One region of the Enterobacter cloacae complex sp. 394F7 genome, then DNA from elsewhere that is predicted to be linked to it. Evidence: predicted binding sites of a transcription regulator. Region 1 holds the regulator's gene; each other region holds the start of a gene.
The links. Region 1 encodes Fur, which represses iron uptake genes when iron is present. Its sites were predicted from a motif close to ATAATAATGAGAACNACTATCAA; they were not measured.
Positions count from the first base shown of each region.

Region 1 (4,298 bases):
CGTACGGTTGGTCTGCGTGATACCTGGACGAAGATCGGCGAATAATAACGCCGCGCTGGTCAATGAGAAACAAACGCCGCGTAATGCGGCGTTTTTTTATAGAGTGATCATGCCTTTAAAGCAGTAGCCAAATAGCGTTTATAAAAATAACAGGTCAATGTGGTGCTACTTATTTTTTTTAAAAAAAGTTTATCCCCTTTCAAAAGTCTGACGCACCGTAAAAAGAATATCATTTAACGCGTTACTTATTGAAAATCGGCCTTTTCCCCCGCCAGTACTGGCATCCCGTTAAATGTTACAAAGCACTACCAATTATGTGCTCTTCGTCATAATCCTGAGTTTTAGCCACCGAAAAGCATTGATAATTCGCGTCGCGAAAAATAACCTAAAGACGGTAGTTATTCGAGGGTATTTCCGACTACCCCTGACCATCAGGTCTTTTATATTTTTCGCCGTTTTAGGCGTTTTAATTCGTCAAAGAGGAATAATCTATGCGTACGTTCAGTGGCAAACGTAGTGCGCTGGCGCTGGCTATTGCCGGTGTGACAGCAATGTCAGGCCTGGTGGTGACGCCAGACGCTAAAGCAGCAGGCTTCATCGATGATTCAACCCTCACGGGCGGTATTTATTACTGGCAGCGTGAACGTGACCGTAAAGATGTCACGGAAGATAAATATAAAACGAACCTTTCTCACTCTACCTGGAACGCCAATCTGGATTTCCAGTCTGGTTACGCTGCCGATATGTTCGGTCTGGATATTGCCGCCTTCACGGCAATTGAAATGGCGGAAAATGGTGACAGCGGCCACCCGAACGAAATAGCCTTCTCCTCCAGTAATAAAGCGTATAAAGAAGACTGGTCCGGAGATAAAAGCGGTATCAGCCTGTATAAAGCTGCCGCGAAATTTAAATACGGCCCGGTATGGGCGCGCGGTGGTTATATTCAGCCAACCGGTCAAACCCTGTTAGCACCGCACTGGAGCTTTATGCCAGGTACCTATCAGGGGGCAGAAGCGGGCGCCAATTTTGATTACGGTGACGCAGGTGCGTTGAGCTTCTCGTATATGTGGACCAACGAGTATAAAGCGCCATGGCATATCGAAATGGACAAGTTCTACCAGAACGATAAAAAGACCAAAGTGGATTATCTTCACTCGCTGGGCGCGAAGTACGACTTTAAAAATGATTTAGTGCTTGAAGCGGCATTTGGTCAGGCGGAAGGTTATATCGATCAGTATTTTGCTAAGGCCAGTTATAAATTTGACATCGCGGGTAGCCCGCTGAGTACCAGCTACCAGTTCTACGGTACGCGAGATAAAGTCAGTGATGGTGGCGTGAATGATATTTATGACGGCACGGCGTGGTTGCAGGCGCTGACCTTCGGCTACAAAGTCGGTCAGGTAGATTTGCGTCTTGAAGGAACGTGGGTTAAAGCGGAAGGGCAGCAGGGCTACTTCCTGCAGCGTATGACCCCAACCTATGCATCTTCAAACGGTCGTCTGGATATCTGGTGGGATAACCGTTCCGACTTCAATGCCGATGGCGAAAAAGCAGTCTTCTTCGGCGCAATGTATGATCTGAAAAACTGGAACCTGCCAGGCTGGGCGGTGGGGGCATCTTACGCCTACGCATGGGATGCGAAGCCTGCTGATATGGCAACGCCAGACGCATACTACGATCCAAACTATCGTCTCAAAGAATCCGCTTACAGCCTGGATGCGATCTACACCCTGCAGGATGGTCGCGCCAAAGGTACTATGTTCAAACTGCACTTTACACAATACGACAACCACTCCGATATCCCGAGCTACGCCGGCGGTTACGGCAACATCTTCCAGGATGAACGCGACGTGAAATTCATGGTTATCGCACCGTTCACCATCTTCTGATGACTCGTCCGGCGGGGTAATTCCCGCCGGACCGGAGACTACATATGAAAAAGATTGTAATCGTCGCGTTGCTGGCATCGGGACTGGTGGCTTGTGCGCAGAATCAGGCCCCGAAAGAGGACTCCCGTCTGAAAGAAGCCTACAGCGCGTGTATCAATACGGCGGAAGGTTCGCCGGAGAAGATCGAAGCCTGTCAGAGCGTGCTGAATGTGCTGAAAAAAGAGAAAGCGCATGAACAGTTCGCAACCCAGGAGAATATTCGCGTAATGGATTACCAGGCCTGTATCCAGGCGCGTAAAACCGGTAACGATCAGGAAGTCGCGAAGCGTTGCGATCAGATCTGGAAAGAGATTCGCAGCAACAACAGCCTTTAACCCGCTGTTATCATGCCCGGTAGCGCTGCGCTGCCGGGCTTTTTTTTGCCAGACCGCAGGCAAAAAAAAAGCCAACCTTGCGGCTGGCTCAGAGTATGAAACGTGTTTATTTCGCGTCGTGCGCGTGATCGTCTTCGCGGCAATCGCCTTCAGCGCAGTGACCATACAGGTACAGGCTGTGGTTCGTCAGGCGGATACCGTGACGTGCGGCGATTTCACGCTGGCGAGATTCAATGGAATCATCGCTGAATTCAATGACCTTGCCGCAATCCAGGCAGATCAGGTGATCGTGGTGATGCTGTTGAGTCAGTTCGAATACAGATTTACCGCCTTCGAAATTATGACGGGTGACAATGCCCGCGTCATCAAACTGGTTCAGCACACGATAGACGGTTGCCAGCCCAATCTCTTCGCCCATGTCGATAAGACGCTTATAAAGGTCTTCCGCACTGACATGGTGATTGTCTGGACCCTGAAGCACTTCAAGGATTTTTAACCGAGGAAGCGTAACTTTCAGGCCAGCCTTCTTTAATGCGGTATTGTTGTCAGTCATGCGGAATCTGTCCTGTTGCTAAACGATTCACTTCTGTAGGAAGTGACAGAAATTGCACCCGGGATAATGCGTCTCATTATAGAACTGCCATGGCTAAATGAAAACTGCAAGTCTCAGGTAAAGTATGCTTATAAAAACGTGGTATCACCAACAAACTTGCATTGTGAAAGCCACGTTTTATCAGGGGGTCATTGTACAGGTCTGGGCGAAAAAGTTAAAAGATTGTAGCAATTAATTTAATCGGTTTGACCTGGTTTATGGGCGCAACCACCGTTGCGCCGCAAGAATCATCAGGCGTTAAGAATATCGTCCAGGTGCAGCTCTTCACGGATCTGCTTAACCCATTTTTCAACGCGCTCGGCGGTCAGTTCTGGCTGACGATCTTCGTCAATCGCCAGACCCACGAAGTGATCGTCGTCTGCCAGACCTTTAGACGCTTCGAAGTGGTAACCAGCGGTAGGCCAGTGACCTACAATAACGGCACCGTTTGGCTCAATAATGTCGCGGATGGTGCCCAGCGCATCACAGAAGTACTCTGCATAATCTTCCTGGTCGCCGCAGCCAAACAGGGCAACCAGCTTGCCGTTGAAATCCACCTCTTCCAGCGTTGGGAAGAAATCATCCCAGTCACACTGGGCTTCACCGTAATACCAGGTCGGAATACCCAGCAGCAGGATGTCATAGCCTTCGAGATCTTCTTTGCTGCTCTTGGCGATGTCGTGCACATCGGCAACGTCTTTACCGAGCTGTTTCTGAATGTTTTTTGCGATATTTTCGGTATTGCCGGTATCACTGCCGAAGAAAATGCCGATAATTGCCATGAGTAAAATAACCTCTTGATACTTAATGGTATGGTGGCGCAATTTGTCCACGGATAAAGGCAATAATAGCAGAACAGGCAACCCTGCGGAAACAGCTATCGCGCAGGACTGCACTCTGTGCTACATGAAAAGGGTAATAAAGGGATTTTTCGGACTTATGCCTTACTGCGCATGGTCTCGAGTTGGGTGAGTAACATCTCTTCGATCAGCTCGCTGCGGCTGATATTACGCGCGTCAGCCAGTTCGTTTAGCGCATCGACAGCGTCGGCGTTGAGCTTCAGTTCGACACGCTTAAGCCCACGATTTTTATCGCGTTTAAGCTGGTTGCGTTTATTAATACGCAGCTGTTCGTCGCGCGAAAGCGGATTCGTTTTTGGTCGTCCCGGTCGACGCTCATTCGCGAACAGATCTAGTGTCGTACGGTCCGTTTGTTCTTTGGCCATGATTCTGAGACTTCGGGGGAAACACGCCGCCCTGCTAATGCCTGGGCGATAAGCGCGCCATCATACATCACCAAAAACGGCACGCCAACGACTGGAAGCCCGCAGCCTTCCAGTCGCTCTCTTTTTAATCAATTTGCCGTATCAGTCAGATAGCGGCGAATGGCGCGTAAGACGGCATCTGGTTTTTCCGCATGAACCCAATGTCCGGCGCCAGCTAT
Region 1 is NZ_JBXWCS010000009.1:112,878-117,175, forward strand. It holds gene glnS (glutamine--tRNA ligase) at 1-45, shown strand, start outside; gene chiP (chitoporin ChiP) at 492-1,889, shown strand; gene chiQ (ChiQ/YbfN family lipoprotein) at 1,934-2,263, shown strand; gene fur (ferric iron uptake transcriptional regulator) at 2,370-2,816, opposite strand; gene fldA (flavodoxin FldA) at 3,107-3,637, opposite strand; gene ybfE (LexA regulated protein) at 3,793-4,080, opposite strand; gene ybfF (esterase) at 4,209-4,298, opposite strand, start outside.

Region 2 (4,298 bases), on a different contig from region 1:
ATCGGTCGTCAGTGGCCCCCGTTCTTTCAGGAGGGAAAGCACGGCTTCACCGATAAGATGGTCTGTGAGTCTTTCAGCGTCACTGCGATTCATAACGTTACCGTTCGAAGAGCAAACCAAGCAGCATGTGGTAATGCTGTTCCTCTTCCGGCCCTTCGGCCTTTTCGAGGCGACTTAAGAGTTTGGTGCAGAGCGACTTGCGGTTGAGGTTTCGCCCGTCGCTAAGAATTTCAACCACGACTTCACCCAGCGTTTCCTGTTGCGTTGGAAGCGCGGCTTTTTCGAAGTACTGCGCAATCGCGGCGGCAGAATCTGCGACGTAACCGTTCTGTTGCATGTTTCGCTCCTGTAAAATTTAGTAATCACTAACGTTACATTTAAGGTATACACAAATCCCAAATCTGTACATTAAAAATGTACAGATTTTTAAATATTTTATGATATATTTTATAAACTTTTTACATTTCAGTGGGTTATTGGTGGGGTTTGTAACGGTATCGTAACAGAATATATTGTACAACTTGAAGCGTCGTGGTTAAGTTGTACAACATCGAAAACTCGGGTCATAAACGTCCTAAATCATTGAGACGTAAATTATTTGCCTGACAATTAATATGCTATAACAGAACTCTATCCACGCGTTTTCGTGGCCAAACCCCTAACCCCTCCAGGAAAAGCATGCTGACAACCATCATATACCGCAGCCATATCTGCGATGACGTTCCGGTGAAAGCGCTGGAAACCATGGTCGCTGCTGCAGATAGTAAAAACCGACAATCCGACGTCACGGGGATCCTGTTGTTTAACGGCACGCATTTTTTTCAGTTGCTCGAAGGGCCAGTCGAAAACGTGACCGCCATTTATGAGCAGATCTGCCGCGATCCGCGTCACCACAATGTGGTGGAACTGATGCGCGATCACGGACCTTCCCGGCGTTTTGGCAATGTTGGAATGGAGCTCTTTGATTTGCGCCACTTCGACCGGGAAGATGTTCTTCAGCAGGTGCTTAATAAGGGCACGAGCCGCTATCAGCTGACCTATAACGATCGTCCGCTGCAGTTCTTCCGCACGTTCGTTGAGGCAACGGAGAAGGCCAACTATTTTGAATTGCCTCCCGCCGATGCCTGGGATTTTATCCCTGAGGAGACGCCGTTATCCGCACAACCGCCGGTGGTAGCAAAAGGGGCGGACTGCAGCTTTGCATTTCAGCCGATTGTGGATCCCTTTATGCAGGAGGTGGTCTCCTGGGAAGCACTGCTGCGCACGCCATCCGGCGACTCGCCACGGGCCTATTTTGCGGCTCTTCCGCGCGAAGAGGTCTACGCAGCAGATTTGCACAGCAAACAGGTTGCGCTCTCCATGGCCAGTGCGCTGGGGCTACAGAATCAGACGCTGTCGATTAACCTGTTGCCCATGACGCTGGTCAATGTCCCGCATGCCGTCGATTTCCTGCTCACCGCTATCGACGCGAACGGCTTTGTGCCGGAGCAAATTGTGGTGGAATTCACCGAAAGTGAAGCCATCTCGCGCTTCGATGAGTTTACCCATTCGGTCCGGCAGTTAAAAAGTGCCGGTATCAGCGTGACGATCGATCACTTCGGGGCCGGTTTTGCCGGGCTGCAGTTGCTGGCCCAGTTCCAGCCGGACAGAATTAAGATTAATCGCGATCTGGTGCTGGATGTGCATAAAAGTGGTCCGCGTCAGGCCATCATTCAGGCGATTATCAAGTGCTGTTCCTCGCTGGAAATTCAGTTCTGCGCCGTTGGCGTAGAGAAGGCTGAGGAGTGGATGTGGCTGGAATCTGCGGGAATTTCCCAGTTCCAGGGGCATCTGTTTGCCAGCCCCCGACATGGCGGCATTCCGGCAATTTCGTGGCCCGAGAAAAAGTCTGGATTGTGATAAAGCTGTACAACCTTTGGCAGAGTTAACTGTACGTAAGGCGGAATTTAGACAACAATAGAGTTAACGGCGTGGATGGTGTCCTCACCATTCACCTGTTTCAAACTGAGGTCTTAGTTATACAAATAGCTTGTACAATCTGATAAGGTTGCTGTGGTTGGGTATGGAAGTATTGAGCGTGAGGGAGTTAATGGCCTATTACAGTATCGGCGAAGTCGCCGAACGATGCGGTATCAACCCCGTTACGCTGCGTGCCTGGCAGCGCCGTTATGGTTTGTTGAAGCCGCAGCGCAGTGAAGGGGGTCATCGTCAGTTCGACGACGAGGATATCCTGCGCATTGAAGAGATCAAACGTCTGATGAAATCAGGCGTTTCGGTGGGGAAAGTAAAAGCCTTGCTGGAAAACAAGGAAGTGATGACCCAGGGTAACTGGGCCGCTTTCCAGGAAGAGATGATGACCGTTTTGCGCTATGCCAGCCCGGCAAAACTGCGCGCAAAAATTGGCGAGTTTCGCCGCGATCACGCCATGGATGCGCTGATCGACAACATTATTACCCCCGTAAGGCAGCGCATGAATCAGGATCAAAATACGGTGCGCCACATGGCGAGCCTGTTTGATGGTGTGCTGATCGAATTCGCCGTGGCAAGCCTGGCAGAATCGCGTAAAAAAGCCGGTAAAGATGCGTTGCTCATCGGTTGGGAGTGCGACGACCGCACTCATCTGTGGCTTGAAGCCGCGCGCTTAGCCAATAAGGGCTGGCATATCGACGTGCTGGCAGAGCCGATTGATTCACCGCGTCCCGAACTCTTCCCCGGGCAGAAACTCTTTGTATGGACGGGAAAATCGCCCACGCCCCGTCAGCAGGAACAGCTCGATCACTGGCGTGAACAGGGTTTTTCCGTCGCCTTTCATCATTAATCATCAGAGGCCTTGAGGGCCTTTTTTCTTTCTGTCCTGTCCTGCGCAAAAGCTATCTCAAAAATAGGCATTTCCGATGCATATTTTGCTTTTCCTTTTAATCAGACGAACAATGCAGAGAAATGCATTATTAATCAATGCATTGAACAATTAAATCCATCCCGCCAGCATCCTCTCACAGGGTCTATGCTTAATAAAACCAGGCAAAAAGGGCGATTAAGCCTAATGCCCCTGCTGTCAGAGGGTTGAAGTGATAATCGTTATCACTAACATGGTGTTATGCCCTGATGGCTTATCAGATGAGGTGGACCTATGGAACTGCATTCAGAAACCTTTAACCCTGCCGATTTCGCCTGGCGCGGTTTAACGCTCACGCCAGCGGCGGCGGCACATATTCATGAGCTGGTGGCGAAAAAGCCAGAGATCCTCGGCGTGCGTTTAGGGGTCAAGCAGACCGGCTGCGCGGGGTTTGGTTATGTGCTCGACACCGTTACCGAACCCGAAAAAGATGATCTGGTGTTTGAAACGGATGGCGCAAAACTGTATGTCGCGCTTCAGGCGATGCCGTTTATCGACGGCACCGAAGTGGACTACGTGCGTGAAGGTTTAAACCAGTTATTCAAATTTCATAACCCGAAAGCCCAGAACGAATGTGGCTGCGGCGAAAGCTTTGGGGTATAGGCGGTACTATGTCTCGTAATACTGAAGCAACGAGTGAAGTAAATACCTGGAGCGGCGGACACCTCAACTATAAAGAGGGGTTCTTCACCCAGCTGCAAACTGATGAACTGGCGAAGGGCATCAACGAAGATGTCGTGCGCGCAATTTCAGCCAAACGTAACGAGCCGGAGTGGATGCTCGAATTCCGCCTGAGCGCTTACCGGGCCTGGCTGGAGATGGAAGAGCCGCACTGGCTGAAAGCCCACTACGATAAGCTGAATTATCAGGATTACAGCTACTACTCTGCACCTTCCTGCGGCAGCTGTGACGACACCTGCGCCTCGCAGCCCGGCGCGGTACAGCAAACCGGGGCGGATAATAGCTTCCTGAGTAAAGAGGTGGAAGAGGCGTTTAACCAGCTTGGCGTGCCGGTTCGCGAGGGGAAAGAGGTGGCGGTGGACGCCATTTTTGACTCTGTCTCGGTGGCAACCACCTACCGTGAGAAGCTGGCGGAACAGGGGATCATTTTCTGCTCTTTCGGCGAAGCGATCCACGATCACCCGGAACTGGTGAAAAAGTACATTGGCACCGTGGTGCCGTCTAACGACAACTTCTTCGCGGCGCTCAACGCAGCGGTCGCCTCAGACGGCACCTTCATCTACGTGCCGAAAGGGGTACGTTGTCCAATGGAGCTGTCGACCTATTTCCGCATCAACGCGGAAAAGACCGGCCAGTTCGAGCGCACCATTCTGGTGGCGGACGAAGGCAGCTACGTCAGCTACATCGAAGGGTGTTCCGCGCCGGTGCGCGACAGCTACCA
Region 2 is NZ_JBXWCS010000004.1:127,926-132,223, forward strand. It holds gene AC2FAK_RS07550 (hypothetical protein) at 1-93, opposite strand, end outside; gene ycgZ (regulatory protein YcgZ) at 98-337, opposite strand; gene AC2FAK_RS07560 (diguanylate phosphodiesterase) at 679-1,899, shown strand; gene AC2FAK_RS07565 (MerR family transcriptional regulator) at 2,090-2,818, shown strand; gene sufA (Fe-S cluster assembly scaffold SufA) at 3,131-3,499, shown strand; gene sufB (Fe-S cluster assembly protein SufB) at 3,508-4,298, shown strand, end outside.
Region 2: sufA (Fe-S cluster assembly scaffold SufA) is a predicted target of Fur. The motif match lies at 3,069-3,091, and genes of this name have one in related genera.

Region 3 (4,298 bases), on a different contig from region 1:
TGTTAGCGCGTATTAAACATGCCCTGGATGCCGGTCAGTTTCATTTATATGCCCAGCCAATCCAGAAAGCGGATGGCAGCGGTTATTACGAAATACTGGCGCGCATGGAAAGCGAGGGAGAGATTATCACGCCTGACCGCTTCATCCCGCTGATTGCCCAGTTTAACCTGAGCCACCGGTTTGATATGTGCGTGCTGGAAAAACTGCTGTTGTGGTTGCGCGATCATCCTGCGTCGCAGGGTGGCACTCGCTTTTCTGTCAATCTGATGCCTCTGACGCTGATGCAAAAAGAGGTGGCTACCGAGATTAGCGTGTTGTTCGAACACTATGGTATCGCGCCGCAGGACGTTGTCCTTGAGATCACGGAAGAGCAGGCCTTCTCGAACTCTGGCAGCAGTATCAAAAACCTTCAGCAGCTGCGGGATCGTGGGTTCCGTATCGCGATTGATGATTTTGGTACCGGCTATGCCAACTACGAACGACTCAGACGCCTTCAGGCGGATATCATTAAAATAGATGGCTGCTTTGTTAAAGATATCTGTACCGACGACATGGACGCGATGATTGTGCAGTCGATTTGTAATCTGGCAAAAACCAAATCACTGAGTGTGGTGGCAGAATATGTGGAGACGCCGGCGCAACGCGACATGCTGCTGCGCTTTGGTGTGGATTACCTGCAGGGATACCTGATAGGCAAACCGACGCCGCTTGACGCACTGCAGGCATAAAAAAACCGGGAGCCAGGCTCCCGGTTCTCATATAACGTGACGGGTTACAGTACCAGTGCTGCGATAGACGCTGACAGTACGCTCACCAGCGTTGAGCCGTAAACCAGTTTCAGACCGAAGCGAGAAACAACGTTACCCTGTTCTTCGTTCAGACCTTTAATCGCACCGGCGATGATACCGATGGACGAGAAGTTCGCGAAGGAAACCAGGAACACGGACAGGATGCCTTCCGCACGTGGAGAGAGCGTGCTGGCGATTTTCTGCAGATCCATCATTGCAACGAATTCGTTAGAAACCAGTTTGGTCGCCATGATACTGCCAACCTGCAGCGCTTCGTGAGCAGGGACACCCATCACCCAGGCAACAGGGTAGAAGATGTAGCCCAGGATGCCCTGGAAGGAGATGCCCAGAACCGCGGCGAACAGGGCGTTCAGGGCAGAGATCAGGGCGATGAAGCCGATCAGCATCGCGGCAACGATAATCGCCACTTTAAAGCCCGCCAGAATATATTCACCCAGCATTTCAAAGAAGCTCTGACCTTCGTGCAGATTTGCCATCTGCAGGTTCTCTTCGCCTTCCTCAACACGGTATGGGTTGATCAGTGACAGCACGATAAAGGTACTGAACATATTCAGCACCAGAGCAGCAACCACATATTTTGGTTCCAGCATGGTCATATACGCGCCCACGATAGACATGGAAACGGTGGACATTGCTGTTGCGGCCATGGTGTACATACGGTTACGGGACATCTTGCCGAGAATATCTTTATACGCGATAAAATTCTCTGACTGGCCCAGAATCAGGGAGCTGACGGCGTTGAATGATTCCAGCTTACCCATACCGTTAACTTTGGACAGTACGGTACCAATGGCGCGGATCACAATCGGCAGAACACGGATGTGTTGCAGAATACCAATCAGCGCAGAGATGAAGACGATTGGGCAAAGTACTTTCAGGAAGAAGAACGCCAGCCCTTCGTCGTTCATTTTACCGAAGACAAAGTTCGTCCCTTCGTTGGCGAATCCGAGCAGTTTTTCGAACATTTCGGAGAAGCCTTTTACGAAGCCAAGCCCCACGTTGGAGTTCAGGAAGAACCACGCGAGCAAAACTTCAATAACGAGAAGCTGAACAACAAAGCGAATGCGGATTTTTTTACGGTCATGGCTGACCAGCAACGCAAGCGCAGTAACGACAACGAGTGCCAGGACAAAGTGAAGGACGCGGTCCATATTTGCTCCAAATATGAGGCAGGTTTAATTTTCGTGCACATTCTATGTAACAACCGAAAAGAAAACGAGATCAAGGACACACTATAGTTACATCCTGTGACGAGTCTCAAAAATAGTGATCCACAATACATTTTTGTTATGTTAGGTAAATGAGTGAAAAGTTAAGTTTGTGTGCTAGTCTTCACAAAAGAGCGCGCGATTTCGGTTTCTGTTAGAGCGCCCCCGCTTACCCGCCTGTCTATCGTTCAAAGCTATCAGAGAAATCACTGCAACCGTTACAAATGATCTTGATAATCATTCTCATTTTGATAGCATTAAACATAGCAAAGGCTATATTTCAGAGGCAGAAATGACAAACAGTCGCGTAGAGGGTAGCAGTGGCAGAGCAGCGCGCAAGTTGCGGTTCGCATTAATGGGACCTGCGTTCATCGCTGCCATTGGCTATATCGATCCAGGCAATTTTGCGACCAATATTCAGGCTGGGGCCAGCTTTGGCTATAAGCTTCTGTGGGTGGTGGTCTGGGCTAACCTGATGGCTATGCTGATTCAGATGCTTTCCGCGAAACTGGGTATTGCCACCGGTAAAAACCTGGCGGAACAGATCCGCGATCATTACCCGCGCCCGGCGGTATGGTTGTACTGGATCCAGGCGGAAATCATTGCGATGGCAACCGATCTTGCCGAATTCATTGGTGCGGCAATTGGTTTCAAGCTGATCCTCGGCGTATCACTGCTGCAGGGGGCGGTGCTTACCGGCATTGCCACCTTCCTTATTCTGATGCTGCAGCGTCGGGGGCAAAAACCGCTGGAAAAAGTCATCGGCGGCCTGCTGCTGTTTGTCGCTGCGGCCTATATTGTCGAACTGATTTTCTCGCAGCCAAACCTGGCGCAGCTCGGTAAAGGGATGGTTATCCCAAGCCTGCCAACCTCTGAAGCGGTGTTCCTCGCTGCCGGGGTGCTGGGGGCGACCATCATGCCACATGTGATTTACCTTCACTCCTCGCTAACCCAGCACCTGCACGGGGGGACGCGCAAAGAACGCTATTCGGCAACCAAATGGGATGTGGCTATCGCCATGACGATTGCCGGTTTTGTGAATCTGGCGATGATGGCTACCGCTGCCGCAGCGTTCCACTTTAACGGTCACACCGGCATTGCCGATCTCGATCAGGCCTATCTGACGCTGGAGCCGTTACTGAGCCATGCGGCTGCGACCATATTTGGCTTAAGCCTGGTGGCGGCAGGTCTCTCCTCTACGGTGGTAGGAACACTGGCCGGGCAGGTGGTCATGCAGGGGTTCGTCCGCTTCCATATACCGCTGTGGGTACGTCGCACCGTCACAATGTTGCCGTCATTTGTGGTGATCCTGATGGGGCTGGATCCAACACGCATTCTGGTCATGAGCCAGGTGCTGCTGAGCTTCGGAATCGCACTTGCGCTGGTGCCGCTGCTGATCTTTACCAGCAACAAACATCTGATGGGCGAACTGGTTAACACCACGCTGGTGAAACGGACCGGATGGGTCATCGTGGTTGTGGTAGTGGCGCTGAACCTGTGGTTACTGATAGGCACGGCATTGGGGTTATAAAAGAAAAAGGAGCCGGGAGGCTCCTTTTTTAGATTAGTGACGACCGTAGCCGTGACCATGTCCACCGCGACCTTTACCGCCGCGATCCCAGCCGCCACGGCGGTCATCACGGTCGTTCCAGCCTTCGCGATAACCACGCTCGTAGGCGTTGTTTTTGTACCAGCCGCGGTGCAAACCATTATCATGTTTCCACCAGCGGTCGCCGCGCCACTCATAGTGACGGTGCCAGTAGTCACGGTCGCGCCAGTAGCCACCGTCCCAGTATCTGCCGTAGTCGTCACGATCGCCAATTTGTAATTTTACTGATGGCAACAGGGTGATTTCGCCAGCAGTGGCGACCAGCGGGGCCGAAGCCAGTAATACCGCTGCAAGAATCAGTGACCTGAACATACTCTTCTCCTTCACGATCGGGGCCTTAGGGGGCCTGTTAACGCAATTTTACGAGTTGGGAAAGCCTCGTTTCATCGCCTCAACTCCGAATTCAGACGTGATAGCACTTTTTGCTAAAACAGGATTTATTTTGAGCTATTCAGGATCCCGTCAATGGTGGCAAGCTCTTCCGCCGTGAAATGGCGGTTCTCCAGCATGCCTACTGCATCGTCTATTTGCCCGGTTTTACTGGCGCCAATCAGTACGGAAGTTACCGCCTCGTGGCGCAAAATCCAGGCCAGCGCCATCTGAGACAGCTTCTGTCCCCGGCTTTCTGCCAGCGCGTTCAGTCTTCTGACTTTTTCCAGTTTCTCCTGGGTT
Region 3 is NZ_JBXWCS010000005.1:22,424-26,721, forward strand. It holds gene AC2FAK_RS09045 (EAL domain-containing protein) at 1-728, shown strand, start outside; gene AC2FAK_RS09050 (NupC/NupG family nucleoside CNT transporter) at 773-1,960, opposite strand; gene AC2FAK_RS09055 (Nramp family divalent metal transporter) at 2,310-3,548, shown strand; gene AC2FAK_RS09060 (DUF2502 domain-containing protein) at 3,582-3,938, opposite strand; gene mgrA (L-glyceraldehyde 3-phosphate reductase) at 4,064-4,298, opposite strand, start outside.
Region 3: AC2FAK_RS09055 (Nramp family divalent metal transporter) is a predicted target of Fur. The motif match lies at 2,248-2,270, and genes of this name have one in related genera.